Regions from separate parts of the Paenibacillus mucilaginosus 3016 genome, predicted to be linked through region 2. Evidence: riboswitches for the same ligand, from Rfam matches in the RefSeq annotation. Region 2 holds a riboswitch; the other holds the start of a gene.
The links. Region 2 has a riboswitch for cobalamin ahead of PM3016_RS31380 (ABC transporter substrate-binding protein). Riboswitches for the same ligand answer to the same signal wherever they lie in the genome.
Positions count from the first base shown of each region.

Region 1: another riboswitch for cobalamin. It lies ahead of PM3016_RS05175 (energy-coupling factor ABC transporter permease); the one in region 2 lies ahead of PM3016_RS31380 (ABC transporter substrate-binding protein).

Region 1 covers NC_016935.1:1,142,233-1,157,880, forward strand. The annotation lists gene PM3016_RS05160 (energy-coupling factor ABC transporter ATP-binding protein) at 1-489, opposite strand, end outside; gene cbiQ (cobalt ECF transporter T component CbiQ) at 490-1,314, opposite strand; gene PM3016_RS05170 (energy-coupling factor ABC transporter substrate-binding protein) at 1,311-1,607, opposite strand; gene PM3016_RS05175 (energy-coupling factor ABC transporter permease) at 1,600-2,370, opposite strand; cobalamin riboswitch at 2,515-2,709, opposite strand; gene PM3016_RS05180 (ABC transporter substrate-binding protein) at 2,804-4,420, shown strand; gene PM3016_RS05185 (ABC transporter permease) at 4,408-5,433, shown strand; gene PM3016_RS05190 (ABC transporter permease) at 5,430-6,284, shown strand; gene PM3016_RS05195 (oligopeptide/dipeptide ABC transporter ATP-binding protein) at 6,372-7,301, shown strand; partial or broken gene PM3016_RS05200 (ABC transporter ATP-binding protein) at 7,291-7,975, shown strand; gene PM3016_RS05205 (hypothetical protein) at 8,103-8,348, opposite strand; gene PM3016_RS05210 (YhgE/Pip domain-containing protein) at 8,436-11,111, opposite strand; gene ymzB (protein YmzB) at 11,340-11,675, shown strand; gene PM3016_RS05220 (DUF3309 family protein) at 12,103-12,297, opposite strand; gene PM3016_RS05225 (C40 family peptidase) at 12,404-12,925, opposite strand; gene PM3016_RS05230 (LacI family DNA-binding transcriptional regulator) at 13,201-14,178, shown strand; gene PM3016_RS05235 (ABC transporter substrate-binding protein) at 14,362-15,648, shown strand, end outside.
Region 2 covers NC_016935.1:7,561,700-7,577,347, reverse strand. The annotation lists gene cysK (cysteine synthase A) at 1-190, shown strand, start outside; gene PM3016_RS31405 (hypothetical protein) at 494-784, shown strand; gene PM3016_RS31400 (Lrp/AsnC family transcriptional regulator) at 1,034-1,525, shown strand; gene PM3016_RS31395 (aminotransferase class I/II-fold pyridoxal phosphate-dependent enzyme) at 1,540-2,742, shown strand; gene PM3016_RS31390 (aspartyl-phosphate phosphatase Spo0E family protein) at 2,874-3,143, shown strand; gene PM3016_RS31385 (hypothetical protein) at 3,262-3,783, shown strand; cobalamin riboswitch at 3,830-4,054, shown strand; gene PM3016_RS31380 (ABC transporter substrate-binding protein) at 4,254-5,228, shown strand; gene PM3016_RS31375 (FecCD family ABC transporter permease) at 5,267-6,307, shown strand; partial or broken gene PM3016_RS40975 (ABC transporter ATP-binding protein) at 6,442-7,238, shown strand; gene cobT (nicotinate-nucleotide--dimethylbenzimidazole phosphoribosyltransferase) at 7,231-8,310, shown strand; gene cobU (bifunctional adenosylcobinamide kinase/adenosylcobinamide-phosphate guanylyltransferase) at 8,307-8,882, shown strand; partial or broken gene cbiB (adenosylcobinamide-phosphate synthase CbiB) at 8,970-9,975, shown strand; gene cobS (adenosylcobinamide-GDP ribazoletransferase) at 9,942-10,748, shown strand; gene PM3016_RS41225 (cobyric acid synthase) at 10,761-13,532, shown strand; gene PM3016_RS31340 (cob(I)yrinic acid a,c-diamide adenosyltransferase) at 13,546-14,115, shown strand; gene PM3016_RS31335 (RluA family pseudouridine synthase) at 14,112-15,044, shown strand; gene PM3016_RS31330 (YdcF family protein) at 15,367-15,648, opposite strand, start outside.

The sequences.
Region 1 (15,648 bases), 2.3 Mb from region 2:
GGCGGTGCGCTTCTTCTGGCCGAGGCTCAGGTGGTGGATCGGCGTGTCGGCCAGGGCCGTGAGCCCCATGGACTCCAGGATGGCGCCGGTGCGCCGGCGGATCTCGGCTTCCGGGATGCCGGCGTTCCGCAGCCCGTACGTAATGTCCTCATACGGGGTGTTCAGGATCAGCTGATGCTCGGGATCCTGGAATACCAGGCCCGCCCGCTGCCGCCACTCCCGCAGGGCGGAGGGCTGGTAGGAGACCGGCTGTCCCTTCCACAGCAGCTGTCCGGCTGCCGGGCGGTGAATGCCGACGGCATGCAGGAGGAAGGTTGATTTGCCGGAGCCGTTGTGGCCGCAGATGGCGGTTTTGCGTCCGGCGGCAATGGACAGCGTCAGCCCGTGCAGCGCATTCTGCCGTGTGCCCGGGTAGTTGAAAGCAAGACCGCGTGCTTCCAGTAGGGGCGGGGAGACATTGCTCCGCTCACGCTCAGGCAAGATGCTCATTCAGGCGCCCCCTCCCCAGCGAAGTCCGGCCTCTGCGGTGAGGAGCAGGAGCAGCCCCGCCCATCCTTCCCGCCGGAAGCGCGGCGGCACGAATCTGCCGATCTCGGATGCCGGCAGGATGTCCCCCGTATAGCCTCGTGAGGCAAGGCCTTGGGACAGGCCTTTGTAGCGCTCCATCGTCCGGCCGAAGAGGCGGAATACCAGCGCCGCCGTGTCCTGCAGCCGTCGCCGGAAGCCGGTTTGGCCTCCTCTGGCCCGCTGGGCGGTATAGAGCTGCTGGGCCGTCTCCGTCAGCAGGAAGAGGAACCGGTAGGTGATCTGCATAAGCTCGATCACAAGCAATGGCACCCGCAGGGTTCTCAGGACGAGCAGCAGCTTCGGGAAGGGCGTCGTCAGCATCAGGAAGAACATGCAGCAGAGCCCGGCCAGCATCCGCAGGAACAGGGTGGCAGCCGTGTGGAGTCCGTTTCCTGTTACATACACCGTCCAGGAAGGCAGGGAGAGAAGGGTCCACCTGCTCTCTGCTGCGGCGCCGGCGTCAGAGGCCGCAGGCAGAGTGGCCGACGGTACGAATTCGATGAGAAGCGCCGGCAGGCTGGCGGCATAGAACACACAGGCGCTGCCGAGGAGCGTCAAGTAGAAGAGCGGCGGCACCCCGGCATGGCGGAGGGTCCAGCGGAGCATCCAGAGGATGACCAGCAGCTGGACCGGTCCATGTGCGGCGTAGGCGAGCAGGAGCAGGGCGGCGGCAAGCCCGGATTTCCACAGGGGGGAGACGTCCTCCATCCGGTTCGTGCAGGCAATCGTATCGATCTGCCGGATCATGATGCGTCCTTGCCCTCCTTGCTTTTGGTGGCCCGGCCCTTGAAGTAGCCGAAGACATAGCCGATGAACCCCGCGCCCGCCGCCGCCTGAAGGGCGAACAGCATGCTCTCCGTCTCGGCCGGGGGCTCCAGCAGAGGGGCGATCCAGGGGACGTAGGCGGGGGCGATGGTGCCGATGAGCTCTTCGGCGGCGCCGTCCGCACCGCCGAAGTCTCCCTCCACCAGGAGGAGGGGGACGGCGGACAGCAGGATGACGGCGGTCAGGATGAGCAGGTTTTTGGCCGTATTAGTCATGGGTACGGACTCCTTTCATTCGGCTCTGCAGCAGGGAGAGCTCCGAGGGGCTGTGGGCCTGCAGCCAGTTCCAGATGAGTACGGTGAGCAGTCCTTCCGTAACAGCCAGAGGAACCTGTGTCACAGCGAAGATCCCTCCGAATTTGGCCAGCGAGCCGAGGACCCCGCCGCTTTCGGCAGGGAAAGCGAGGGCCAGCTGAACGGATGTCACAATGTAGGTAGTGAGATCGGCTGCGGCTGCCGCGGCGAAGATGGAGAGCTTCGGGCGGCCCGAGACGCGGGACAGGGAGCGGTACACCGCATAGCCTGCCATAGGACCAGCGACCGCCATGGAAAAGGCGTTCGCGCCGAGGGTCGTCAGCCCGCCGTGGGCGAGGAGCAGGGCCTGAAAGAGCAGGACGATCGAGCCGAGCACGCTCATGGGCAGCGGGCCGAACATCACGGCCCCGAGGCCGGTTCCGGTAGGATGCGAGGAGCTGCCGGTCACCGACGGAATCTTGAGAGCCGACAGCACGAACGTAAAGGCGCCGGCGAGGCCGAGCAGGAGCTTGAGCTCGGGGGCCTCCCGGGTAATCCGCTGCAGGGACCGGAGCCCCAGCACGAAGAACGGAATGAACGCCGCCCACCAGAACAGCGTCCACCCGAGGGGAAGGAAGCCCTCCATGATGTGCATGGCGTATGCGGACTGCGGTGAGCCGGCCAGCAGGTATACCGTGAGTCCGAGGACAAGCAGCAGCGTGGCAGCAGGTTTGGATGATGGCATGTTCTTTTGAATTCCTCCCGTGTCAAAATAGGTATGCACAAAAAAACCAATCCCAAGGGATTGGTCACGGGTACGTCGCAATAGACGGCAACGGGCTGCCCCTGCCGCATCATGTCTCGTACACCTCTCCTCTCCGCGAAGGCATCTGGGTGCTCGGATTAGGTAGGTCTCCTGGCTCTCGGCTCATCATCTTCGCCCGTCTTCCCTGATGTCTTGCGTCATCAAGTGACATGGGTGGGCGGGACTCCCCGAATACAGTGGCGGGACCGCTCGGGAGTTGCACCCGATTCCCTGTTACCCCCGGTCTTATCCCGGGGCACCTAATCTTTTCCTCCTCAACGTAACACAAAGCGATGACTTTGTCCATGATCTGTGTTACTATTTAAACGTTTTGTGTTACGGATTACCTGATGGTGGAAGGAGGGTGGACGTTGTGAAAATCCAATGGCAATGGGCCCTGGGGGCTGTGCTGGCCGGGGCCCTGATGCTCTCCGGCTGTACGGCCGGCAAGGCTGTGGTGCCCGCCGCAGGAGAGGGCGCTGGGGCCCTCCCCAAGGAGGAGCTGGTGCTGGCGATCGGCGGTGAGCCGGAAGCGGGCTTCGACCCGACCACCGGCTGGGGACGGTACGGCTCACCGCTGTTCCAGAGCACCCTGCTGAAGCGGGATAGCGACCTTCAGATCGTGAATGATCTCGCGGAGAGCTATGAGACCGGAGGGGGCGGCCGGGTCTGGACGGTCAAGCTGCGCCGGGACGTCCGCTTCTCTGACGGAAAGCCGCTGACGGCGGCGGATGTGAAGTATACGTTCGATACGGCGGCCAAGAGCGGAGCCGCCCTGGATCTTGGCAATCTGCAGGAGACGGCCGCACCGGATGACTACACGGTCGTGTTCACCTTGAAGGAGCCCCAGTCTGCTTTCGTGGGGATGCTGGTGTCCACGGGTATTGTACCGAAGCATGCCCACGGTCCGGCGTACGGGGAGCGGCCGGTGGGATCGGGACCCTACAAGCTTGTGCAGTGGGACAAAGGACAGCAGCTGATCGCCGAGCTCAACCCTGAATACTACGGGGCCAAACCGTCGTTCAAGAAGCTGACGTTCCTCTTCCTGAACGAGGATGCGGCCTTCGCGGCGGCGAAGGCGGGCCAAGCGGACATCGTGTCGGTCCCTCCGGCGTTCAGCAAAGGGCTGCCGGCCGGCATGCGGCTGGAGGCGGTTCATTCCGTGGATAACCGGGGCATCCTGTTCCCGTTCGTGAAGTCGGGAGGCCGTACGCCTGAAGGATATCCCATCGGCAACGACGTTACGGCCGATCCGGCCATCCGGCAGGCCGTCAACAAGGCGCTTGACCGCAAGGCGCTGGTGGAAGGCATTCTGGAAGGCTACGGCACTCCGGCTTACACGCTGAATGACGGGCTTCCCTGGTTCAACAAGGAGGCGGTGGTGGCCGACGGGGACCTGCCGGGGGCCCGGAAGCTGCTCGAGGCTGCAGGCTGGCAGGACAGCGACGGAGACGGTGTGCGGGAGAAGGGCGGCCTGAAGGCGGAATTCCCCCTGCTCTACCCCTCCGGCGACGTGACCCGCCAGTCGCTTGCGATCGCGTCCGCCGACATGCTGAAGGGGCTGGGCGTCCGCATCACGGTGCATGGCAAGAGCTGGGACGATATCGAGAAGGAAATGCATGCGAGCGCGGTGCTCTTCGGCTTCGGCAGCCATGACCCGCTGGAGATGTACCATGTGTACGGCAGCCGGTTCAGCGGCGTGGACTACTACAACCCGGGCTATTACAGCAATCCCGCCGTGGATGCCTATATGAATCAGGCCCTGCGGGCGGGCAGCGAGAATGAAGCGCTGGAATACTGGCGCAAAGCCCAATGGGACGGCACGACGGGCCTTAGCGGCAGGGGGGACGCCCCGTGGGCCTGGCTGGTGAATCTCGACCACCTGTATCTGGTGAAGCAGGGGCTCGACATCGGGCGGCAGCAGATTCATCCGCACGGCCACGGCTGGCCTGTGACGGCGAACATCGAGGCTTGGCGATGGAAGCCTTAAGGGAGAGCCGGCAGCAGCCGGCGGCTCGGGCCGACCTGCCGCTTCTGCTGCTGCGGCAGGCGGCGAAGCTGGTGCTGCTCCTGCTCACCGTAAGTGTCATCTCATTCGCGCTTGTGGAGATCTCGCCGGTGGATCCGGTGCAGGCTTATATCGGCGCCGATCTGATGCGGGTGGGCAGCGAGCAGCGGGAAGCGATCGCCGCACACTGGGGGCTGGACCGCCCGCCGGCGGAGCGCTTCGCGAAGTGGCTGACCTCGCTGGCCTCCGGCGATCTCGGCGAGTCCATGATCTACCGTCAGCCGGTGGCCGAGGTGATCGCCGAGCGGTTCCGGAGCTCGGCCGCGCTGATGGGCACGGCCTGGCTGTTCTCCGGCGCTCTGGGCTTCAGCGCCGGCGTGCTGGCCGCCATGCGGCGGGGAACCTGGACGGACCGGTTCATCCGCTGGTTCTGCTATACGCTGGCGGCGACACCGGCCTTCTGGCTCGGGCTCCTGCTGCTGCTCCTCTTCGCTGTCCGGCTGGGCTGGTTCCCTGTCGGACTCAGCGTGCCTGCGGGAGTGCCGGCCTCTGAGGTGACGCTGGCCGAGCGCATTCACCATATGATTCTCCCTGCACTGACCCTGAGCATCGTAGGGATTGCGCCCATCGCCCTTCATACACGGGAGAAGCTGCTCGAGGTGCTCGGCACCGACTATATCCTCTTCGCCAGAGCGCGGGGGGACCACGGCTTCAGGCTCTTCTTCCGCCATGGGCTGCGCAATGTAGCCCTGCCGGCGGTGACGCTGCTGTTCGCCTCGTTCAGCGAATTGTTCGGCGGCGCGGTGCTGGCCGAGCAGGTCTTCTCCTATCCCGGCCTCGGGCAGGCCACGGTGGAGGCCGGGCTGCGGGGCGATGTGCCGCTGCTGCTCGGGATCGTGCTCTTCAGCACCGTGTTCGTCTTCAGCGGCAACCTGCTCGCAGAGCTGGCTTACCGCGGGATCGATCCGAGACTCCGGGAAGGGGGAGAGGGATGAATCCTGGAACACAGAATCCTGTCTCGGCGCCCATACACCGGCAGCCTAAGCGGGCTTGGCCGGGGGCCGTTACGGCGGCCGTTCTGCTCGTCCTCCTCATCCTGGGGGCCTTGCTTCTGGACGGCAGCGGGCTGGAGAGCCGGCTGGACCGGCGCAACCTGCCTCCAAGCATCGCTCATCCCTTTGGGACGGATTGGCTCGGCCGGGATATGCTGACGCGTACGCTCAAGGGGCTGCTGCTCAGCACCCAGGTGGGCTTGACGGCCGGGGCCGTCAGCGTCCTGATCGCCGCAGCGCTGGGTCTGCTGGCCGCGGCGGGCGGCCGAGCCGCGGACCGGCTCGTCACGTGGCTGGTCGATCTGTTCCTGAGCGTGCCGCATCTGGTGGCCCTGATCCTGATCGCCTTTGTCCTCGGGGGCGGTGCCAAAGGAGTCATTGTGGGGGTGGCCCTGACGCACTGGCCGTCCCTCTCCCGGGTTATCCGGGCGGAAGTGCTCTATCTGCGGTCGGCCGAATTCGTGCAGGTGTCCGCGCGCCTCGGACGCTCGAGATGGTGGATCGCGACGCGGCATATGCTGCCGCATCTCGTACCGCAGCTGCTGGTAGGGCTGCTGCTGGTCTTTCCCCATGCGGTCCTCCATGAAGCGGCGGTTACCTTCGTCGGCCTGGGCCTGTCCCCGCACGAGCCGGCGATCGGCATCATCCTGTCGGAGTCCATGCGGCATCTGTCGACGGGGATGTGGTGGCTCGCCTTGTTTCCGGGCCTCTGCCTGCTCCTGACGGTGCTGGCCTTCGGCCGGCTGGGGGAGGCCCTGCGGCAGCTTGCCGATCTGCCGGGCAGGCAGGAGTAGAGCCGGACAAGAGCGGAGCCCCAAATGGGGGCGTACACCCTTGTTTTGGGCGCTTCTCATGAAAGTGAAAAGAAGGAGAGGAAGGAAATGACGGCATTGCTCCAGGTGGAAAACTTGACCATCCGCTTCCCGGCGCCCGGCAGGGGGCTGGGCTCTCGGAAAGAGCTGACCCCCGTGCAGGGGCTGAGCCTGAGCGTTGGGACAGGAGAGATCTTGGCGGTGGTCGGCTCCAGCGGGTCGGGCAAGAGTCTGCTGGCCCATGCGGTTCTCGGCATTCTGCCCCGCCAGACGAAGGTCACCGGCACCCTCCGGTTCCGGGGGGAGGAGCTGACGCCGGCGAGGCAGGCGGCGGTCCGCGGTCGGGAGATAGCGCTGGTCCCGCAGTCCGTCACGTTCCTGGATCCCCTGCTGCAGGCCGGACGGCAGGTCCGCTACGGCGTGAACGAGGGGGATCCGGCCGCGGTCCAGCGCAGCCTCTTCCGCCGGTACCGCCTGGCCGAGGCGGTGGAGAAGCTCTTCCCGTTCCAGCTCTCCGGCGGGATGGCGAGGCGCGTGCTCCTGGCGGCGGCCACGGCCGGCGGCGCCGGGCTTGTCATCGCCGACGAGCCGACCCCGGGGCTCGACAGCGAAGCGGTGAGGGAGGCGCTTGGACGGCTTCGGGAGCTGGCGGACGGGGGCTGCGGGGTCATGCTCATCACGCACGACATCGAGTCCGCGCTGACGGTGGCGGACCGGGTGGCGGTGCTCTACTCCGGCACCGTGGTGGAGACGGCGGCCGCCGCCGAGTTCGCCGGCCGGGGGGAGGCGCTGCGCCACCCGTACACGCGGGCCTTATGGCGGGCGCTCCCGGGCAGCGGCTTCACTCCGCTGCCGGGCTTCCAGCCGGCGGCCGGCGAGCTGCCTCCCGGCTGTGCCTTTGCCCCGCGCTGCGGTCAGGCGGACACCGCCTGCGGGCAGGAACGGCCTCCGCTGCGGGAGCTGCGGGGCGGAACGGTGAGGTGCGTCCATGCGACATGAGCCTGACGTTCGGTTGAAAGCGGAGGCCCCCGGACCGGCCGCCGCCGGCCTGCAGGGGACGGGGCTGGCCTACGGCTATGTCCGGGGCGGGCTGCTCTTCCGCAGACTGGACTGCCGGATCGGCCCGGGCGAGGTCGTCGGGCTGGGCGGACCCAGCGGAAGCGGCAAATCGACGCTCGGCCGCCTTCTGGCCGGGTACCTCCAGCCGCACGAAGGGCAGGTGACCCTGGACGGCGGGAAGCTGCCGGACAAGGGATACCACCCGGTGCAGCTGGTGTTCCAGCATCCGGAGCAGGCAGTCAACCCGCGCTGGACCATGAAGAAGGTGCTGGAAGAGGGCGGAGGAAGCGAGGAGAGCCTGCTCCAGGCCCTGGGCATCGCACCGCAGTGGCTGGACCGGCGGCCGGCCGAGCTCTCGGGCGGGGAGCTGCAGCGCTTCTGCGTGGCCCCGGGCGCTCGGCCCGCGCACCCGCTTCCTGATCGCCGACGAGATGACGGCGATGCTGGATGCGATCACCCAGGCCCAGATCTGGCAGGTGGTGCTGGAGCAGGTGGAGCGCAGGGGCCTCGGCGTTCTGGCTATTTCTCACGATCCACAGCTGCTCCGGCAGGTGTGCACGAGAATGATGGACTGGAGAGGGCCTGCCCCGGAAGGCTCAGGCGGAGGCTCGTGACGCTGCGAAGGCCGGGCTTGTCCCGGCAAGCCGGCGGCCTTAGCACAGACATACGCGGTTCAGACACAAACCAAACAGGCTGACGGAACTCCTCCGTCAGCCTGTTTCATTTTGCAGGCGTTTCGCCTTATTTGCGTTTCGCCTTTTTCTTCTTCGACAGGACCTGCGCTTCAGCCGCGCCCGTCAGAGGGGAAGGGCAGAACTCATCGCGGACCGTATACGTGACGATGTGGCACGGAACCGGAACGCAGTGATGCCGGTTGACGATCTCGACGTTGTGGATCACCTCGACGATCTGCGGATGATAGAAGTCACGGTACACTTTGCGCGGAGGATCGAATACCCGCTGGGTCGGACATTTCGGACAAGACATGATGTTTCACTCCTCTTCTTGAATTGAACCTCACCCCCAGTATATGTACCCCCGGGACATCCGGTCTGTTTGTTTGTCCCGCCCCGGTCACGAGATCACCTTGGTCATTTTCGCTTTCTCCGCAGCCCGTTTGGTATAAGGGGCCAGCGGCTTCTTCAATCCGAGGGCAAGCGCATAGCTGGCCGGGATGAAGGCGAGCAGGCAGAGCGCATCCCGTATGACGGTTTTGGGCAGCATGCCGCCCACCGTCTCCCGCAGCAGAGAGATCGCATAGGTGAACGGGACGAAGGGATTGACGCTCTGAAAAAAGGGCGAGGCCGTAGCGATCGGGAACGTGCCGCCCGAGCTTGTGAACTGCAGCACCATGAAGATGATCGCAATCCCTTTCCCGGTATTGCCGAAGACGGACACGAGGGTGTAGGTAATCGTCACGAACACTGCACTGATCAGAACCGAGAAGAGAACGAACCAGCCCTTGTCCACCACATAGACGCCGAGCAGGTAAATATCGCCGAGCGTCAGGAACAGCGACTGCAGGGCGCCGATCGTCAGGAAGGTCAGCAGCCGGCCGAGATAGAGCTCATAGCCCTTATAATGACCGTACGACTCATCGACATCGATTCGAAGAAGCGAGATGAGCAGGGTGGCGCCGACCCACAGGGACAGCACGGCATAAAAAGGGGCCATCGCCGAGCCGTAGTTGGGCACCGGGTACTTGCGGTTCTCTTCAAGGACCACAGGGTTCGCGAGAAAGTCGCTCTCCCGCTGAATGTCCCCGCGGAGCAGCCGGGCGAGCTCTTCGATATCGCCCCGGTGCCCTTTGACCGCCCGGATCTGATCCGCCGCCTTGCGGACGGCGCTGTCCAGCGCGGGCAGCTCCGTGCGCACCAGGTCTGCGGCCATGTGCACGCCGGACTCCACGAGCGGGAGCTTCTCGCGGATCAGGGCGGACATGCGCCGGATGTCCGCTTCGGTCTTCGGCAGGTCGCTGCGCACGTAATCGGCTGCCTCATGAACCCGCTGCTCGACTTTCGGCAGATCGTTCCGGATGAACGGGACCGCTCGGTTCACGGCGTCCGTGAAGCGGGTCATGTTCTCGCCGATGGCGGCTGCCGCTTCGCTGAGGCCGGTGCGGATCCGCGGAAGATCGCCCTGCAGGGCGGCGAGCTGCTCCTGCCCGAAGGCGATGCCGGCCTGGGCGTCCCGGAGCAGCGCTTCGATATTCGGCAGCTGCCCGGAGGCCGCCTGGAGCACAGCGGCGGCATTCTTCGCCGTCCGCTCCAGGAGCGCCAGCGCTTCGGCCGCCGCCGGTACGATCTCGCTGTCGTAGCGGGCGAGAATGGACCCGAGGCCCGCGCTGACCTCCTTGGAGAGGGCGTTCAGCGAAGCAACAAGCTCCTTGGCCGGCTGGGCCCCCTGACGGAGGGCGGCCGAGATCCCCTGGACGAGCTCCGCCTGCCGGCTGAGCTTCGTCCGGATCTCCTCAAGCCGCGAAACCGCCTCGGTGAGCGCAGGGCTCTGGACGCTCCCGTTCAGCCGGGTCAGCAGATCGATCGTCGTCCCGAGCGCCTGCGTGCCGGCGGCAAGCCGATCCTGCACGAACGAGAGCAGGGCCAGCGCGGCTTCGGGGTCAAGGTCGGCAGCCTGCAGGGCCTCCGTCAGCTGGGTTACGCTGTCCGCCGTCTGCTGCAGAAGCAGCAGATTCTGCTTCACGACGGGCGGGAGGGCCGCAAGCGCGTCATGATGCTTCTCGAGGAAGCCGGAGAGCCCTGCGGCGAAGGCTCCTCCGTCCTCGGCAATGGCGGCAAGCTTGGGCAGCGCCGCCAGGGCGGCATCGACGACGGCGCCTGCCTTCCGGGCATCCTCCGCGGCCTTCACCAGGACATCCTCGACCTTGTAGAAATTGCGGTCGAGCTCCGTGACGATGCCTGCGGCCCGCTGCAGCTCGGGAAGCTTCTCCTGCAGCCGAACGATGCTGCCGGCCGCCGTCTGAATCTCCGGCCAGTGCTCTTCCACCCGGAGGATGGCGGCGCCGGCCTCCTGCAGCTCCGGAATCCGCTCCTCGAGGCCGGCAACCCTCTCCGCTTTGGAGCGGATGGCCGGAAGCTTCGCTTCGAGCTCGAGCACCTTCTGCCCCAGGGCGGCGATCTCCGGCAGCCGGGCTTCCAGGGCGAGCACGCCGTCTTCCACACGCCGGATGCTCGGCAGCTGCTCCTCCAGCCGGATGCCGGCTTCCCGCAGCTGTGTCAGGATCGCCTCGCTGACCGAAGCGATGAAGTTCTCGCGGATCTGGCCGGCGACGGAAGAGGCCCCGCTGCCGGTGATTTTGGGGGCCACGGCATTGATTTTTTCATTGACGGTATAGACGATGGCGGGTTTCTGGGGGTCTCCGCTGAGAATGCTGGTCAGCTTGGCGGAGAAGTCGCGCGGAATGAGCAGGGACGCGTAGTAGTCCCCCTCATCCACCCCTCGCTCGGCTTCCTGTTCATCCACGAAGGTCCAGCCGAGCTTCGTGTTCTTCTTCAGGCTCTCTATGACCTCGGCGCCCACATTGATCGTCCGGCCCTGCACTGAGGCCCCCTCATCCTGGCTGGTCACGGCGATCCGGATGCCGGAGGTATTGGAGTAAGGGTCCCATACGGCCACGAGATTCACCCAGTCGTAGACGGAAGGCAGAAGGACAAGTGCGATCATCAGAAAGATGCCGGTAGGCACCTTGGCGATATTGCGCCAGTCCCGGGCATAAATGTTGAGGATGTTCATGGCTTGAGGTTTCCTTTCCTTCTCTCTATTGGTTTACTTTATCCATCGGCAGCAGGGCTGATGCAGTGAAGAGCAGGCAGCGGCAGGCGGGGGGGCACTTCGTTTGTTCCCCGCAGCCCCGGGGTAAAAAGAGTCATGGCTGCGTGTAGAATCGGCGGCATTCTGCTCATACTAGCCTTATGTTCAGAGGCAGGGATGAGAAATCCGAACCAGGGAGGATGAGAAGCAATGTCACAGCTCGATGAGATCACGGCATGGCTGGATTCGCACAAGGGACAAACGCTGCAGATCGAGAAGAGGGAGCAGGAGGATCTCGATCTCACAAGCATCCGGCTCGAGCAGGTGAGCTTCCGGGACGGGATTCCGAACCGGGGCGACGAGTACATTCCGCGCAGGGAGCTTGTCCTGCATGGAAGCGGTACGATCCTGAACGGGGACGAGAACCCGCCGCTGCCGCAGGATCAGTATGAGATTCCGCTGCTCGGGCAATGGCACGGAACCCCCCAGGGCGAAGCGCTGCAGCTTGTTACCGAGCGGGCTACGTATCAGATCCGGGCCGAATAAGAGCGAAGCCATCCGAACCGACCGGCAGGGAGTGATCCCGCCGGTTTTTTTGATTCTTCCGAAAGGATGACTCGATCCTGTGCTGCGATGCCGCTTCCGCTTGGAGTCCAGCCAGAATGATCCACCTTATCCGGAGAGTGCTTTGGAGATAACTACATAAGATGTGCGGCGGGGAAGAGGTCTCTGAAAAAAAGGAATCCCCCATCTCCCTGTCCTGGAGAGAGGGGGATGAGGGCGAGGACATCGCTCGGGTTTCTCTCCGGCGGGAAGGGGTTATCGGACCACCGGCAGCCGGAATGTGGTGCTATGTACGCGTGAGGAAGGAACGATTCCGTGACGGACAGACCGGCCGGCCGCTGGCAGCAAGCCAGCCGGTCTGCAGCCGCCTTCACCCGATGTTACCGGGGGCGTGGCGGCGTCGGCTTTCTTAGATGAAAGCGCGGGTCACGATGACCAGAAGGATGAACAGTACGAGGATGACGCCAACGGTTGTGAAGCCGCCGTAGCCGTAGCCATGACCGTGGCCGTAACCTGCACCAACCCCTGTGTGCGCGTTGAGATGCGCGTTCGCGTGAAGCCCTGCGTCCAAACCAAATCCTGCGTCTACACCAAATCCTGCCATCGTGTAACCACTCCTTATTAGTTATTTCTGTATATCCTATGCGGCAGGAGTGGAGGTGCCCTGGGCCGGTGTCCTGAAGCGGCCTAACTTGGGTGGATGCCCCGGGTTACGAATCGATAAGGAAGTGGAAGTCAGGATGCCGGTACACGCACAGGAAGTTCGGGTCCCGGCTGAGGAAGGTGTCGATATCTTCGGGTGTGAAGAGCCCGTGATCGTTGGGCAGGGCCATGCCTGCACCGTAATAGTAGCTGATCCATACGAGCTTGGAGCAGTAGACCGAAGTCCACGGATCCTCCAGCGGCACCTGGGGGGAGAAGGAGAACGGGGGACGGACGATGCCGCTCCTGCGGTTGCGCTCACTTTGCTCGAAGTAGGAGTAAGCAAGGGAGGCCGCTTTCCTTCCGGTCTCAGGGTCTCGGGGGCGATATACCGCCGACGTGGGATGCGGCTCGAAGAAGTCCTTCTTGGGCACAACCCGGATATACGGATAATTCATGACGGCTTCCACCAGATGCTGCGGCCCGATGGCAATGGCGCTGTGGCCGAGGTAGCCCGTCGGGATCATCAGCTCGTTGTCGCACGCAGCGAGAATGTCTCCCGCCTGCAGCTCGATCTGCTCATAGCTCATGTTCGCTCACCTGCCTTGTAATGCCATTGTATTCGGGACGGCTGTCGATTAGATGCCTGCGCCGACGTGGAAATTTTGTAAAATTCCGTTTCCTGCTGTGTTACAATAATCTTGAAAGCGGGTATTAGACCCTGCATGGTACAAGGCAGAGGGGCGGGATGGAAGCCCGACTGCAGTTTTTTCAAAATATAAGAATTGAATAAACGCGCATCGTCCATAGAGGACGGCGAAGCCGTTTATCTTATTTCAGGACGGGTTCACACGAAGGGGCAGGTATGGCAACGATAAACGATGTAGCTGCAATGGCGGGTGTGTCCGTAACGACGGTATCCCGCGTGCTGAATAACCGGGGATATATCAGCGAAGCGACCCGGCGCAAGGTATACGGAGCGATGGAAACGCTCCATTACCAGCCGAACGAGATTGCGCGTTCGCTCCTCAAGAAGCAGTCCAACCTGATCGGACTCATAGTTCCGAACGTCTCGCATCCCTTCTTCGGCGAGCTGGCGAGTCACGTGGAATTCCATGCCCATCGCAGCGGCTTCAAGGTGCTGCTGTGCAACTCCCACCTTGATCCGGTCAAGGAGCGGGATTATATCGAGATGATGAAGCGCAACCGGGTGGACGGCATCATCATGGGCTCCCATACGCTGGAGGTAGAGGAATACCGCAACCTCCGGCATCCGATCGTGACGGTCGACCGGCTCATCGACGAGAGCATCCCGTATATCTCGGCGGACAACTACCGGGGCGGCGAGCTCGCGGCGCAGCATCTGGTGGACAGGGGCTGCCGCAAAATCGCGCATATCTGCGGCAACCTGGAGCTGCAGCTGCTGGCCAACCGGAGAACGGACGCGTTCCTGGAAACCGTACGGCGGCATGGAGTCCAGCATGTCGTCGTGCAGACGGACATGAACGTGTTCGACCAGAATCAATACGAGGAGAAGCTCGAAGCGGTGCTCAGGGAGCATCCCGACATCGACGGGGTGTTCGCCACCTCCGATATCATTGCGGCCTTCGCGGTCAAGATCTGCCGCAGGCTGGGTAAAGAAATACCGCAAGACGTGCGGATCGTCGGCTATGACGACGTCAATGCGGCCTCGTGGCTGCATCCTGCACTGACGACCATCCGGCAGCCGATCGGCGAGATCGGACGGCTGGCCGTGGAGCTGATTCTGAAGCAGATGGACGAGGAGCTGATCGTCCGCGAGCACATCCTGTCGGTTGAACTGGTGCAAAGGGAAACGACATAAGCTTTTTTTTCAAGCGCAAACCCTTGCTGCATAAGGGTTTGCGTTTTTTTTAGCCAATATGTCAAAGGTTTGATATGTCAAACGATTGACATATTGTCATGGCGCGAACTATAATACGTTTGAAAGCGGTACTCATCATGATCTGATACTTAACGAAACCATTCGTCGAACGGGGGAAGCAGCATGAAAAGTAGAAAGAGACTGAGCGCATGGATCTTATCTTTGGCATTGGTGACAACGGTTACAGCCTGCAGTTCATCCGCACCTGAGGGGGATTCGGCCGCTGCGGGCGGCACATCCAAGGAAGTGAAGATCACCTTACTGAACTCCAAAGGTGAAATCCAGCAGCAGCTCGAAGAAGCCGCCAAAGCGTTCAAGACGGATCATCCTGATATTGCGATGGAGATCATTCCGGTTCCTGCCGGACAGTCGCCGTTCGAGAAGGCATCCGCCCTCTACGCCTCGGGCAACCCTGCTACCATCACGATGCTGGACCCGTCCGACGTGATCAAATTCAAGGACCGCATCGCCGACCTCTCGGGGGAGAAGTGGAAGGCGGACGCCGTGGACAAGAGCCTGGACGGCTCCACCCTGGACGGCAAGGTGATGGCATTCCCGCTGGCCATCGAAGGGTTCGGGTTGATCTATAACAAGGCGGTGCTGGACAAGGCGGCCGGCGGCAGCTTCGACCCGTCTTCGGTCAAGACGAGGCAGGATCTGGAGAAGCTCATGGGCCAGGTCAAGGCCTCGGGTACAGCTCCGCTGGTCATCTCGCCGATGGACTGGTCTCTCGGCGCTCACTATCTGTCTCTTGCTTACTCGGCCCAATCGCCGGATACGGCCAAGGTGGCGGCATGGATTGAAGAACTCAAGGCAGGGAAGGGCGACCTGGCGAACAATAAGGTGTTCGGCGGCCTGATGGATACGTTTGATCTCATGATGAAGAACAACATCGACGAGGCATCCGCTTTATCAGGTACATACGAGCGGGGGCCGGAGCTACTCGGCAAGGGCGAAGTCGGCCTGTGGTTCATGGGCAACTGGGCGTGGCCGCAGATTCAGAGCTTTGATACGGCCGGCGGCCAATACGGCTTCCTGCCGGTTCCGCTGAGCGATAACCCGGAAGACTTCGGCAACTCGCAGATCGCGGCTGCAGTCTCCAAGCGGCTTGTGCTCGACAAGGAGAAGAGCACGCCGGAGCAGCTGGCTGCCGCCAAGACGTTCCTGAACTGGATGGTCTATGAGGAGAAAGGGCAGGATTTCCTGGTGAACAAGGCGAGCTTGATTCCGGCCTTCGGGAATATCAAGCTGGAGCCGCAGGATCCGCTGGCGAAGTCCATTAAGGATTACATTGCACGCGGGAAGACGCAGGAAGCGATGGGAACCCTGCCTGCAGACCACTGGGCGAAGAATGGGGCCGCCATGCAGAAGTATTTGTCCAAGACGGGGGACCGTGCCGAGCTCATCAAG
Region 2 (15,648 bases):
ATCGGATGAAGATGCGCTGCAGACGACGCGGGAGCTGGCGCGGCAGGAGGGCATCCTCGTGGGGCCTTCGGCCGGTGCCACCGTGTGGACGGGCATGCAGGTGGCGCGGAAGCTCGGTCCGGGCAAGCGCGTGCTGTGCATTGCGCCGGATACGGGAGAGCGCTACCTGAGCATGGATATTTTTGTGTAAGACGGGGGGCGGTTCCCCGAAGAAGGGGCGCGTTCGCTGCCGGCCCCATAAGAAGATGGGCCTGCCCGAACAGGGGCAGGCCTCTATCTTTTGGGGGAACATAGGCAAGCAGAGCCGAATAAGAATAGGAGAGTAAGCGGCGGGTGGTTACCGGGATGAACAGGCTGCGGGATGAATCATTGACCTGCTCAAAGGTTACGAGTGTAAATCGACGGACTTTGTTGCATATTTATTCAGTTATGTGTATAATAATGAGTATCCAAACGGAACGAAGGATCCATGAAGAGAGGAAGGGAACTTTAGATGAAGATCGCACTGCATAACGAACGGCCGGAAGAAGCGCAGCTGCGCCGGCTGATGGATGACCTGGCTGTCGAAGCGGGGGTACAGCCGCATCTGGAGGAGCCCGAAGCGGACCGCAGCGGGCGTGTCATTGCCGCCTATGACTGCGGAAGGCTGATCGGTGTCGGCCGTCTCGTGGACACCGGCGCGGAAGCCGGCAGCTTCGAATGCACGCTACTTCCGAGCTATTCCGGCCGGGAGATCGAGTCGAGCATGCGCAAGCTTCTCTCCGCCCGCCGCATGTGCCGCTGATCCCTGCCGCCTTATAATAGAACCCGACATCACCGCAGCTTCCTGTTGTCTACAGGGGCTGCTTTTTTGCTGTTCCCGGGAGGCCCGCGGCTTCCTCTGCACAGGAGCGGCCCGCAGCGTTGGCACCGGCTGCCAGGGTTATTTTTGCTTTGCAAAAAGGTGCGGCGTAGGTGTAATATGGAGGAATAACCTTTTGCCGGATCCCTAAGAATCCGGCACAACCTGAAGGCCGTAGGAGGACCCCAAGCCATGGAGCAGTTCAAGCTGAAGATCATTGAGTTATTAAAAGAAGATGCGCGCCGCACCCCTGCGCTGATCGCAACGATGCTCGCCGCGCCCGAGGCGGAAGTGGCGCAAGCGATTCGCGAGCTGGAGGAAGAACATATCATCGTGAAGTACGCGACGGTCGTCAATTGGGCGAAGGTCGACGATGAGAAGGTTACGGCGCTGATTGAAGTGCAGATTACTCCCGAGCGCGGCCGCGGCTTCGATGCGATTGCGGAGCGCATTTACTTATATCCTGAAGTAAAATCCGTTTATCTCATGTCGGGCGCGTACGATCTGCTCGTCGAGATCGAAGGCAAGACGCTCAAGGAAGTGGCCTCCTTTGTCTCCAACAAGCTGTCGCCGATCGACCGCGTGCTGTCGACCAAGACGCATTTTATCCTCAAAAAATACAAACAGGACGGCATCACCTTCGAAGATCACGAAGATGACCACCGTCTGTTAATCTCGCCGTAAAGGACGATGGAACGATGATTGAGCCGAAACAGCAAACGGGGGAAACCCAGAACCAATCGATGAGCCGTTATCTGGCACCGCTCGTACGCGATATTCCGCCATCGGGCATCCGGAAGTTCTTTGACCTTGCGAGCGGACGCAAGGACATTATCTCCCTTGGCGTGGGCGAGCCCGATTTCAGCACGCCGTGGCACGTCAGGGAAGCCTGTGTGTATTCCCTCGAACGCGGCAACACCAAGTACACCCCGAACTCCGGTCTGCCGGAGCTGCGGGAGGCCATCGCCGAATATTTGTACGAATCGTTCCAGACGCCGTATGAGCCGGCCGATGAGGTGCTGGTGACGGTGGGCGGCAGTGAAGCGATCGACCTGGCCCTGCGGGCTCTTGTCACGCCGGGAGACGAGATTCTGATTCCGGAGCCGTGCTATGTCTCCTACAACCCGATTACCGCGATCGGCGGCGGGGTGCCGGTCGGCATAGAGACGTTCGCCAAGGACCAGTTCAAGCTGACGGCGGAGTCGCTGAAGAATGCCATTACGCCGCGCTCGAAGATTCTCATTCTGTGCTATCCGAGCAATCCTACCGGGGGCATAATGACCTACGAGGATTGGCTGCCGATCGCCAAAGTCGTCGAAGAGCACGATCTTATCGTGATATCCGACGAAATCTATGCGGAGCTGACGTATGACCGGAAGCACGTGTCGTTTGCTTCCATCCCGGGGATGCGCGACCGCACGGTGCTCGTCAGTGGCTTCTCCAAGGCCTTCGCGATGACCGGCTGGCGGATGGGCTATGCCTGCGGACACCGGGACATCATCTCCGCCATGACCAAAATTCACCAATATACGGTGATGTGCGCTCCTTCGATGGGCCAGGTGGCCGCACTTGAGGCGCTGAGGAACGGGATGGAAGAGAAGGACCGCATGGTCGAGTCCTACAACCAGCGGCGCCGTCTGGTCGTCCAGGGCTTCCGGGAGATCGGTCTTCAGTGCCACGAGCCGCAGGGCGCGTTCTATGCGTTCCCGTCGATTCAAGCCACGGGCCTCAGCTCGGCGGAATTTGCGGAGCGCTGCCTGTTTGAGGCCAAGGTCGCAGTGGTGCCGGGGCAGGTCTTCGGCATCGGCGGAGAGGGCTTTGTCCGCTGCTCCTATGCTTATTCGGTTTCGCAGCTGCTCGAAGCGATCGATAGAATAGGAAAATTTATGAAAAATCTCTAAATTCGACAAAAAAGTCATTTTCAATTTCCCCAATAACTGGTATCTTAGAAGTATGGAAGTTTTCTATATTAATCATTTATGGAACTATCCGTCTAAGGACTAAGATACTAGAAGGTTGGGAGGGATAAGGAATGGCATTTCCGGAATACCAGCTTCGGCAGAACTTCAATCTTGGTTGGATACGCGAGAGCGAGGAGAAGTCCAAGTGGATCTTTGGCAAACGCAAAAAGGGTTCCGCGGCTTCAACACTGGAAGATGATATCTACCGGCTGAGGCAGGAGATGGAGCAGCTTGTTCAAAGCGGAAACAGCCTTACATCCTCCCGCGTGGTTGAGATCAGCATGGAGCTGGATATAAAGATTAACGAATATATGCAGGGATTTCGGAGAAGCCGGTCATGACCGGCTTCTTTTTTGCCGTGTAAGGACAGGGAAGCTTTGAAAGCCGCGGCTTCTTTATGATAAGATAGCATGATAGAAGAACGGGGTTTCCAAGGTGCGTGAAGGGAGCATGAAGTTCATGAGAAGGAAGTGGCTGCTTGCGCTGCTGCTTGTGGTGATTCTGGCCGGATGCGGCGGAGGGCCGAAGGCGGATGTGACGGTTTTCATGATGTCTTCGAAGGGGATTCCGAGCGAAGCGTCGGAGAAGCTGCAGGCTTCGCTTCAGGCGAAGCTTGGGACGGCGCCGACGGTCCAGGTATTGGCAACGCCGGTTTTCAGCATGGAGAAGATGATTGTGGAGATCGCTGCGGGGGATCACGGGATTCACGTGCTGCCGGGCGACCAGCTGGAGTCGTTGAAGAACCAGCAGGCTTTCATCCCGCTGGATGATGTGGCGAAGCCGGAGGATTTTCCGAACGGTGTCCTTGAGATCGAGGAGAACGGGAAGAAGGAGAAACACCTGTACGTGATTCCGATGGAGGAATCGGCCTGGTTCAAGGATTTGAACCTGAACGGCAAGGATCTATATGCCTTCATTCCGGTGAATGCGCCGGACAAGGAGAAGGCCAAGCAGGTCATGAAGCAGATTGCCGTGAAGTAAGCGCAATTCGACTTGTACGAAGTGAACACACGGCTGCCGGATCACGGCGGCCGTCCGCAGTCCGGGTGCCTGGGGGCCGAGCCGCAAGAGGAGGCCGCTCAGGTTAAAAGGGAAGCCGGTGTGAATCCGGCACGGTCCCGCCACTGTCATCGGGGTAAGCTCCATACAGCCACTGCGCGCCGGAAGGCGTGCGGGAAGGCGGAGCGCCGCCGGTCCGTATTCTTCGGCCGGCCCCGTAAGTCAGGAAACCTGCCCGGACCTTGGCGTTGTCGCCCTTTCGAGGAAAAAGGGCAGACCTTCTCCTGCCCCGGCGGCCCCCTGCGTCCCTTGCGGACCCTGCAGGGCGTTCGGCGGTGCGATAAGGGCTGCCCTCTGCTCGGAAGCGATTCCGCGGCGGAGGGCTTTTTGGCATTCTTGGAATAGGGCTGCAGCCAGGATTCCCAATAAATATGGGGTTAGGAAGTGGACAGATGAAAGCGTGGAGAAGAAAACTGATGGGGACGGTGCTGAGTCTGGCGCTGGCGGGTACACTTACCGCCTGCGGCCAATCGGCAGCGCCCGTACCGGGCCAGGGAGAGCTGGCGGAGCCGCCGAAGGCGGAGAGCGGCACAGGCGGGAGCGAAGGCACAGCAGCGAAGCGGACGGTCTATCCGCTGAAGATAACGGACGCGACGGGCAAGGAGTTTACCTTCGAGAAGGCGCCCGAGCGGGTGGCATCGACCTCGCCGAGTGAAACGGAAATTCTGTTCGCGCTGGGACTCGGGGACAAGGTGGTCGGCGTATCGGATTTCTGCGACTATCCGGCGGAAGCGAAGGCGAAACCGAAGCTCGGCAGCATCATGAAGCCGAATGAAGAGGCGCTGATCGGCTCCGGGGCGGATGTGGTCGTCAGCGGAGTATCCATGAAGAACGACACGGTGAACAAGCTGCGTGAGCTGAAGGTGAATCTGTTCAAGGTGGAGCCGAAGACCGTAGACGACGTGATCGCTAATATTCTGACGATGGGCAGGATCTTCGACCGTCAGGAGCAGGCGCAGAAGGTTGTGGACAAGATGAAGAGCGAGCGGGAGCAGGTGGTTCAGGCCGTGAAGGATCTGAAGCCGGAGGAGAAGCGCCGGGTGCTGATTGAATTCTCGCCGGGCTGGACGGTGGGTTCCGGTGAATTCCTGGACGAGCTCATCACCCTCTCCGGAGGGGTGAACGTGGCCGCCGGGGAGAAGGGCTACATGAAGATTAATGAAGAGAAGGTTATCGTGGACAACCCGCAGGTGATTCTGTATCCGAGGAATCTCATCGACGACAAGTCCGGCAAGAAGCTCGATGAGATCATCCGCGCCCGCAGCGGCTGGGAGAAGATTGATGCCGTGAAGAATAACAAGCTGGCTGGAGTCGACAAGGATACAACGTCCCGTCCGGGTCCGCGCATTACCGAGGGGGCTGCTTGAGATTGCCAAGGGCATTTACCCGGAACGGGTGAAATAAAATGAGACGGAGGCTCGCGCTGTGGGTCGGGGGAGCGCTGCTCCTTCTCCTGCTGTCGGCCACCGCAGCGATGTCGATCGGCACGGTTCACGTGCCTTTTCGCCATGTATGGGGCATTCTGCTGCACGGGCTGACGGGAGGCGGGTCTGACGGCGCAACCGTTCCGTGGACGACGGCCCACGAGCAGATCATCTGGAAGGTGAGGCTGCCCCGCATGGTGCTCGGCTGTCTGGTCGGGGCGGCGCTGGCGCTTGCCGGAGCGGGGTTTCAGGGCGTGCTGCGCAATCCGCTGGCCGATCCGTATACGCTCGGCGTCTCCTCGGGCGCCTCGGTGGGCGCGGCGTTCTTGATCCTCTTCGGCCTGCAGTATGCGCTGTTTGGAGAGTGGACGATTCCTGCGGCGGCTTTTGTGACGGGGAGTCTGACGCTCTATGCGGTGCTGGCTCTCGCCCGGACGGGGGGCAGGCTCCGGATGGAGACGGTGCTGCTCGCAGGTGTCGTGATGCAGGCGTTCCTCGGTGCCATCGTATCCTTCATGGTAGCGATGTCCGATGAGGTGATCAACGAGATTATCTTCTGGATGATGGGCAGCCTGGTGATGCGCGGCTGGTCATACTCGATGGTTCTGCTGCCCTACGTCTGCCTGGGCGCAGCCGTGCTGATGGCCTACGGCAGTGCGCTGAATCTGTTTGCCCTCGGCGAACGGCAGGCGGCCCACCTGGGCGTGGATGTGGAGCGGGCGAAGCTTACGGTACTGGCGGCTTCCACCCTGCTCACGGCCGGAGCAGTCTCCGTGTCCGGTGTGGTGGCGTTCGTCGGCCTGCTCGTACCGCATCTGCTGCGCCTGCTGGCGGGGCCGGATTACCGGCTGCTGCTTCCGCTCTCCCTTGTCGGAGGGGCGGTCTACATGCTGTGGGCCGACACGCTGGCCCGGACCCTGCTGTCCCCGACGGAGATTCCGCTTGGCGTCGTTACGGCATTCATGGGCGCACCGTTCTTCGCTTATCTGCTCCGCCGGCGCAAGCAGGCGCTGAGGGAGTAACAGGTGAGCTTGGGACAGGGACCGGGGAAGCTGGACTGGGTGAATGTAGGGTTCAGTAAAAATTTGGAATGCAGATATTGATGATGAAGTGAAATGAAGTGAAGTCAGATACATCAAAGAAGGGAGGGACGGCCATGGCCGGGATGAAGGTAAGGGGGCTGGGCAAAAGGTTCGGAGCGCGGATCGTGCTCCGGGAGATCGACCTGGAGGTCCGGCAGGGCGAATGGCTCGGCATCCTGGGCCCGAACGGCAGCGGCAAGTCGACGCTGCTGCATCTGCTCTCGGGCGTGGAGGCGCCGGATCAAGGGAGCATCGAGCTGGATGGGCAGCCGCTTGCCGGGTATTCCCGCAAGGCGCTGGCCCGGCTGCTGGCCGTCCTTCCGCTAGGATGCGCTTCCTCCCCTGGGCTTCACGGTCAGGGAGATCGTGGAGATGGGACGCTATCCTTATCAGAACTGGCTGGGGGAGTGAGAGGGAGGACCGCTCCGCTCTCGTGGAGCGGATTCTCTCCTGGCTGAAGCTGGAGGAGCTGCAGGAGCGCACGGTGGATGCACTCAGCGGCGGGGAAAGGCAGCGTGTGGCGCTCGGCCGGGCCCTGGCCCAGGAGCCGAGGCTGCTGCTGCTCGACGAGCCGACGACCTTCCTCGATATCGGTTATCAGCTGGAGATGCTCGAGCGGATCGACCGGTGGAAGGAAGAGAACGGCATGACCGTCGTCTCGGTGCTGCATGATCTCAATCTCGCTTCGATGTTCTGCGACCGGCTGCTGCTCCTCCAGGAAGGGCGGATCCGCGCGATCGGCACGCCGGAGCAGGTGCTGCAGCCGGCAGGGCTTGAGGAGGTCTATGGCACAAGACCCTACGTGCTGCCGCATCCGGACAGCGGCGTGCCGCAAATACTGCTTGGAAGGGACCGAATGGGGCATGAGTGAACAGGAACTTGGGAACATATTGGCGGGTATCGGCCCGCTGGATGAGAGAGCGGCGGCGGAAGCGGCGAGGCGTCTGGACGAGCTTACGAAGCCTCCGGGAAGCCTGGGGCGGCTCGAGGCGGTGGCGCAGCAGGTCGCGGGCATCCGCGGCGAAGCGCTGCCGGAGCTCGGCCGCAAGGCGGTCGTCGTCATGGCGGCCGATCACGGCGTCTGCGCGGAAGGAGTCAGCGCCTTCCCTGCGGAGGTTACGCCGCAGATGGTGCTGAACTTCCTTGGCGGCGGGGCGGCCGTGAACGTGCTCTCCCGCCAGACCGGCGCCGAAGTCGTCTGCGTCGACATCGGCGTGAATGCCATGCTGTCCCATCCGCTGCTCCGTTCGCACAAGGTGCGGTGGGGGACGGCCAATATGGCCGAGGGCCCGGCCATGACGCGGGAAGAGGCCGTGGAGGCCATCCGGACCGGCATCGAGATCGCCCGCGGGCTGGCGGATGAAGGCTTCGGCCTGCTGGCGACCGGCGAGATGGGCATCGGCAACACGACGGCGAGCAGCGCCCTGCTCAGCGTGCTGACCGGCGAAGAGCCGGCAGCGGTCACAGGACGCGGCACCGGTATCGACGATGCCCGCCTGCGGCATAAGCAGGAGGTCATCCGCCGGGCGATCGCCGTCAACCGGCCGGACCCGAACGATCCGCTCGATGTGCTGGCGAAGGTCGGCGGCCTGGAGATTGCGGGGCTGGCCGGTGTGATCCTCGGTGCGGCGTCCCGGCGGATTCCCGTCGTGATCGACGGCTTCATCTCCTCGGCGGCGGCGCTGATTGCCGCCCGGCTGGCTCCGCTGAGCCGGGACTTCATGATCGCCTCGCATCTCTCGGAGGAGAGGGGGCATGCCCGGCTGCTGCAGGAGCTTGGCCTTGCGCCGATGCTCCAGCTGGATATGCGGCTGGGCGAAGGCACCGGCGCGGTACTGGCGTTCCCGCTGGTGGAGGCCTCCCTAAAGCTCATGCGCGAGATGGCGACCTTCGGCTCGGCCGGCGTGTCGCAGGCGGCCGGGGAGACGCCGGCCGGGGCATGAGCGGGGCGCGGGAAGCGGTACGCCCGCTGCGGGTGCTCGTCACCGGGGGCGCGCGCAGCGGCAAGAGCGGCTTCGCCGAGCGCCATGCGGCGCGGCTGGGTGCGCGGGGGCTCTACATCGCCACGTCGCAGGCGTACGACGATGAGATGCGCGAGCGCATTGCCCTGCACCGGCAGAGCCGGGAGGCGCAGGCTTTCCCGTGGACGACGGCGGAGGAGCCCTACGTGCTGAGCGCCCTGCTGCAGGAAGCGCGCGAGCCGGTCGTCCTGGTCGACTGCCTGACCCTGTGGCTGTCGAACTGGCTGCTCCGGCTGGAGCAGGAGCCGGACGCGCAGCGCCTGCTCGAGGAGAAGATCGAAGAGCTCGCCCGGGCCTTCGAGAGAGCCGAACGGCCGGTGATTCTCGTGACCAACGAGGTCGGGTACGGTCTCGTGCCCGAGTATAAGCTCGGCCGGATCTTCCGCGATCTCTCGGGCCGGATGAACCAGCGTCTGGCCCGGTCGGCGGACCAGGTGTTCCTTGTGACCTCGGGGATTCCGCTGGAGCTCAAGGCGCTGGCCTATCCCGAGTAATTAACGGAGAGACCGGGCAGCCGGCAGCTCAGGAATCTAGGTCCGGCGGTACGCGAAGCCAACGGATAAGAAAGATGGGGGACGCACGTGCTTCAATACGGTTTGCAGGAAATACTGGCGGTCGCGCTGGCTGCGGTCGTCATCGACTGGGTGATCGGCGATCCGCAGTGGAAGTGGCTGACGCATCCGGTCGTGTGGATAGGCCGGCTGATCCGCCTGCTGGAGCGGGGGCTGTACCGGACGCCAGGCGGCGACGGCGGCGCAGAACCGTTGAAGCTCCGTTTGCGAGGTCTGGCGCTTACACTGACGACGATAGCGGCAGCCTACGCTGCCGTGTGGGCGGTCTGCCGGGCGGCGGAAGCCGTTCATCCTTGGCTCGGCTATGCGGCGTCCGCTTGGTTCGTCTCCACGACGATCGCGGTCAAAGGCCTGAAGGATGCCGCCATGCTCGTCTACCGGCCGCTCTGCACGGGGAACTTGGAGGAGGCCCGCAAGTATGTCGGCTATATCGTCGGCCGGGATACGACTCGGCTGGAGGAGCCGGAGATTACGCGGGCGACGGTCGAGACCGTGGCCGAGAACATCGTGGACGCGTTCATCTCGCCGCTGGTGTTCGCCCTGCTCGGAGGGGCCCCACTGGCGATGCTGTACCGGGCATCGAATACGCTGGATTCCATGGTCGGGTACAAAAATGACAAGTACCTGCATTTTGGCTGGGCCTCCGCGCGGTGGGACGATGTGCTGAACTGGCTTCCCGCCCGGCTGACGGGCGGGCTGCTGGTGGCGGCGGCCGGGCTGACGCCCGGGCTCTCCGCAGCACGGGCGGCGAAGGCCGTCCGGGTCTTCGCCCGGCTGCATCCGAGCCCGAACAGCGGGATCCCGGAGTCGGCCGTGGCCGGGGCGCTCGGCATCGAGCTCGGCGGTGTCAACGTCTACCACGGGCGGACGAGCGAGCGGGCCCGGATGGGCTGGCCGCTGAGAACCCGCGAGCGCGGTGATATTCTGCGCACGGTCGGTCTTTTGTATAAGGTAAAGCTATCTGGCGGCGGGGGGATTGCTGTGCGTACTGCTTGGGATTACATACGCGGGATAGGAGGGGCGGCTGCGGCCGCTTTTCAATTTTTGTCGAGACTGCCCGTGCCGCTCACGCTCGATTACAGCGGGGGGCTGTTCCGCCGCAGCGTCGTCTTCTATCCGCTGGTCGGTGCGGTGCTCGGCGCGATCCTCTGGGGAGCGGGAGCGGTGCTGCAGGCGGTGCTGCCCCCGCTGCCGGCCGCTGCGGTGCTGCTGGCTCTGTGGGCTGCGCTCACCGGCGCGCTTCACCTCGACGGGCTGATGGACACGGCGGACGGGGTGCTCAGCCACCGCTCCCGGGAGCGGATGCTCGAGATCATGAAGGACAGCCGGGTCGGCGCGATGGGCGTGGTTGTCTGCGTGCTGGTGCTGCTCCTGAAGTGGTCGCTGCTGACTTCCATAATGGAGCGGGGCGGGGGACTGGCGCTGCTGCCCCTGGTGCTGCTGTGGAGCCGCTGCATGATGGCCGCAGCCCTGGTCTGCTGGCCCTATGCCCGCCAGGAGCAGGGGGGCGGCATGGGCAGCTTGTTCGCCGGCCTCGGCTTCCGCCACCTGACGGGCGCCGCCGGGCTCGCTGCGGTACTGACACTCTCCGCCGGCTGGTGGACCGGCGGAGCTGCGCTGCTGCCCCTGCTGTTGGCGCTGCCTGCGGCCGCCGCAGCGGGCTGCGCACTTATGGGCGCTTATCTGCACCGCAAGCTGGGCGGGCTCACCGGCGATACGTACGGTGCGATTAATGAAGGGGTCGAGACGCTGCTGCTGGCCGTATGGGTCGGCATGACAGGCTTATAGGAGGCGAAGGGGATGTTGGAGAAATACGGGCACGGCGGGGACCTACAGACGGCGGCGGAGAAGTACGGCAGGCCGCCGGGGGAGTTTGTCGATTACAGCTCGAATATGAATCCGTTCGGTCCGCCGGAGGCGGCAGGGCACATACTGCGCACACGCTGGCAGGAAGCGGCCGCTTATCCGGACCCGGCGGCCAGGGAGCTGACGCGACGGCTGGCGGAGAAGCACGGCGTGGACCCGGCGTGCATTCTCGTCGGCAACGGGGCCGCCGAGCTGATCGATCTGGCTGTGCGGGTGCTGCGCCCTGCGGTTACGGGACTGGCCCGCCCCTCGTTCAAGGAATACGAGGATGCGGTGCGGAAGACGGGCGGGGCCGTCAAGGATATCCCCCTGAGGGAGGAGCAGGGCTTCGAGCTGCAGCTGCAGGATCTGGAGGCGGCAGCGCCCCACTGCGACCTGCTGTTCCTCGGCTCGCCGAACAATCCGACAGGGCGGCTGCTGCCGCAGGCCGTGCGTGAGAGGCTTGCCTCGGACGCGCTTCCGGCGGTCGTCGACGAGGCGTTCCTCGACTTTCTGCCGGAGGAAGAGAAGCTGTCGCTTGCCGCCGCAGCCTCGTCGAGCCCGAATCTCATCGTGCTTCGCTCGATGACGAAGTTCTACGCGATCCCGGGTCTGCGGCTCGGCTATGCCGTCGCGCATCCGGACCGCATCTGGGCCATGAGGGAGCTGCAGGTGCCGTGGAGCGTCAATGCGTTCGCCCAGTGGATCGGGGCGGCGGTGCTGGAGGACCGCGCTTACGCCCGGCGGACGCTGGAGTGGCTGCCCGGGGCGAGGGCTGAGCTGCTCGCGGGCCTGCGGGAGCTGGGTGTGCTGGCCTGGGACAGCGACACGAATTATGTGTTGTGCTCGCTGCGGGCGCTCGGGTGGACCGGGCGTGGGTTGCAGGAAGCCATGGGGCGCAGGGGCATCCTCATTCGCGACGCCTCGCTGTTCCCGGGCCTGGACGATTCCTACGTCCGGCTCGCGGTGAAGCTCCCGCAGATGAACCGGCGGCTGCTCGCCGTGCTGGCGGAGGTCTTCGCGGAGCGGCAGCGGGAAGGTAGGGGCCGTGCAGCTGCTGAGGCGGCGGCAGCGGGCGCAGCTCAGACGGCGCCTTACGCAGTAGAGGGCTTGGGCGCGGAAGCACCGGCTTCTTCCGGCCCGGACGCCCCGCTCTCACCGGCGGGAGCAGGACCGTCCCGCCGCCGAGGATCGGTTGTCATGCTGCAGGGCACGGCTTCGGACGTCGGCAAGAGCCTGCTGACCGCTGCGCTCTGCCGCATTCTGCTGCAGGACGGCCGCCGGGTGGCGCCGTTCAAGTCGCAGAACATGTCCCTGAACTCCTACGTGACGCCGGACGGCAAGGAGATCGGCCGGGCCCAGGGAATGCAGGCCGATGCCTGCCGCATTCCGGCGACGACGGACATGAACCCGATCCTGCTCAAGCCGAAGAAGGATATGGTGGCGCAGGTCGTCGTCCACGGCAGGCCGTATCAGGATCTCGACGCCCGCACCTACCGGGAACGCTACCTGCCCGAGGCGGAGGGCGTGGTCAAGGAAGCGCTTGAGCGGCTGCGCAGCGTTCACGACGTGGTCGTGATCGAGGGAGCCGGCAGCCCGGCCGAGGTGAACCTGAAGGACCGCGATATCGTGAACATGCGGCTGGCGGGCTGGGCGGACGCACCGGTGCTGCTCGTCGCGGATATCGACCGGGGCGGCGTGTTCGCTTCACTCGTCGGCACGCTCGAAATCCTGACGCCTGAAGAACGTGCCCGTGTCCGCGGCTTTGTCATTAACAAGTTCCGCGGAGACGTGACGCTGCTGCAGCCGGGGATCGACTGGCTGGAGGCGCGCACGGGCATCCCGGTGCTCGGGGTGATCCCGTACCTGCCGCAGCTCGGTCTCGAGGACGAGGATTCGGCCTCGCTCGAGCGCAAGCTGGCCGAGACGGCGCGCAGCGGCCCTCCGGCGAAGCTGCCGCCCGAGATGCTCGACATCGCGGTTCTGCGCCTGCCCCGCATCTCCAACTTCACGGATGCGGATCCGCTGGCCTTCGAGCCGGATGTGCGCCTGCGGTTCGTCTCCTCGCCCGAGGACTTCGGGCAGCCGGATGCCGTGATCATTCCCGGCAGCAAGAATACGGTCGACGACCTGCTCTATCTTCGTTCGAGCGGGCTGGACCGCAGGCTGCTCGCGTATGCGGCAGGCGGCGGCTTTGTCACCGGCATCTGTGCCGGCTATCAGATGCTCGGGGCGCGGCTGCTCGATCCCCAGCTTGTCGAATCCGACAAGCCGGAGCTTGAGGGCCTCGGCCTGCTGCCGACCGAAACGCTGTTTGCCGCCGAGAAGCGGACCGTCCAGGCGGCGGGAGTCGCGAGGCTGTACGGCGGCTACCCGGTCGAAGGCTACGAGATCCACATGGGCCGTACGACCTTCCTGGAGCCGGTGGAGCATCCGTTCCTGCTGCAGGAGGAAGGCTCCGCAGGTCTGCCGGATGGAGCTGCGGTGGCCGAAGGACGCGTCTGGGGCACGTACCTTCACGGCGTGCTGCACAGCGACGACTTCCGGCGCGCCTGGCTGAACCGTATCCGGGAGAGCAGGGGGCTTGCCCCGCTGCCGGCCGAGCTGCGGTTCACCGAACGGCGGGAGGCCGCCTTCGACCGGCTGGCCGGGCATGTGCGCTCCCACTTGGATATGGAGCGTTTGTATGAGATGATACAGGAACAGGAAACTGCCATTCTTACCTAAGGAGGGACTGGGCATGCGCATTTATACAAGAACGGGCGATGCCGGCCAGACCGGTGTCATCGGGGGGCGCGTCGACAAGGACGACGTCCGGGTGGAAGCCTACGGGACGACCGACGAGCTGAACTGCTTCGTCGGGCAGGCGATCGGGTTTCTCGATCCCCAGCGCGACGCGGATCTCGCAGCGGACCTGCTGGAGATCCAGCACGAGATCTTCGACTGCGGCTCGGACCTCGCCCTGCTGAAACAGGAGCTGCGGCCGTACAAAGTCACCGCGGAGATGGTCGACCGGCTGGAGGCATGGATCGACAAGTACGACGCCGAGACGCCGGACATCAAGCGGTTCATTCTGCCGGGCGGCTCGCTCGCTTCTTCGACCCTGCATGTCTGCCGCACCGTGTGCCGCCGGGCCGAACGCCGGGTGGTGACGCTGGCCCGCACGCAGCCGATCAACGACGAGGTGCGCCGCTACCTCAACCGGCTGTCGGACTTTTTCTTCACGGTGGCCCGTGTGGCGAACCACCGCGCCGGGATGCCGGACGTGGAATATGTGAGAAGTGCCGAGGTGTTCCGGCGCAAATCATGACCTACTACAAACCGATTGAATACATTGTGCCTCCGGAGGACGAAGGCCTGCTCCTCAAGACCGTGCTGCAGAACCGGATGGGCCTCTCCCGCAAGCTGCTCTCCCGCTTGAAGCTGACGGAAGAGGGCATCACCGTGAACGGCGAGCGTCGCTACATCAGCGTGAAGGTGCAGCCGGGAGACCGGGTCGCCGTACGGATGGAGGTCGAGGCCTCGGATGACATCCTGCCCCAGCCGATGCCGCTGGAGATCCTCTACGAGGACGATGAGCTGCTCGTGCTGAACAAGGAGGCGGGGAGGATCGTCCACCCGACCCACGGCCATTATACGGATACGCTGGCGAACGGCGTTGTGCATTACTGGCACGAGCAGGGCTGGAGCTTCCGCTTTCGGCCGATCCACCGGCTCGACCAGGAGACCTCCGGGGCCCTGGCTGTGGCCAAGAACCCGTATGTCCACCAGCAGATCTCCGAAGAGATGCAGACGACGGGGCTCAAAAAAGAGTACCTCGCCTTCGTCCACGGACAGCTGGAGACGGACGAAGGAACCGTCGACCAGCCGATCGACCGCGATCCGGAGGCGCCGCATATCCGTATCGTGACGCCTTCGGGCTACCGATCGGTGACCCACTACCGGGTCGAGCGCCGGTTTGCGGACGCGACCCTGGTCCGCCTGTGGCTGGAGACCGGCCGCACGCACCAGATCCGCGTGCATATGCGGCATCTCGGCCATCCGCTGCTCGGCGACAAGATGTACGGGCCTCCGGAGGAAGAGGGAGTCTACGGGCTGCAGCGCCATGCGCTGCACGCCTGCCTGCTCGGCCTGACCCACCCCGTCCGGCGGGAGTGGATGGAGTTCGAGGCCCCGCTGCCCGAGGACCTGCAGCATCTGCTCCGCCAGCTGGAGGGCGGGGAGCAGGGCCGCCCTTGAAGGGCATGCTGTCCGAGGCAGCACTTCTTCCCAAGCCAAACAGACCGTACCGGACTTCAAGAGAAGTGTCCGGCACGGTTTTTTGGCATGCTTGGGAGCGGCGGTGGAGTGCGAACCCCGCTGCCGGCGGAGCGGCGGCACGGGTTCCGCATCACATAGGCGGCATCCTGGCATCCGCTGCTCTGCGATAAGATGTGCGGCCCTCCGGAGGAGAGGAGGGCTGCAGGCTGGAATCCCGTGCGCTGCCCGCCTGCCCGCTGCCCGTCCCGTCCAGAGGGTTTGACGGGTCCGGGGCACCGCCGCTGCAGCACCTGCCCTTCTTTTACTGCAGCATCCCGACATACTCCTTCAGTGCCAGGGAGAATGAGTCCTGGCCGCCGGCCGTCGGGATCCACAAGCGGCTGGTCATGCCGCCGTCATACCGGCTGATCTTGTAGTCCACCGGGTAAGGGAGCACTTCGACGCCCTGCTTCCCAAAGTGCTTGATCGAGCGGGCCATGTGGAAGGCGGAGGTGACGAGGATCGGCTTCCGGAACCCATGCTGATCGAGCAGCACCTTGGAATTGCGGGCATTCTCCTGGGTCGTGCGTGAAGCGTCATCGAG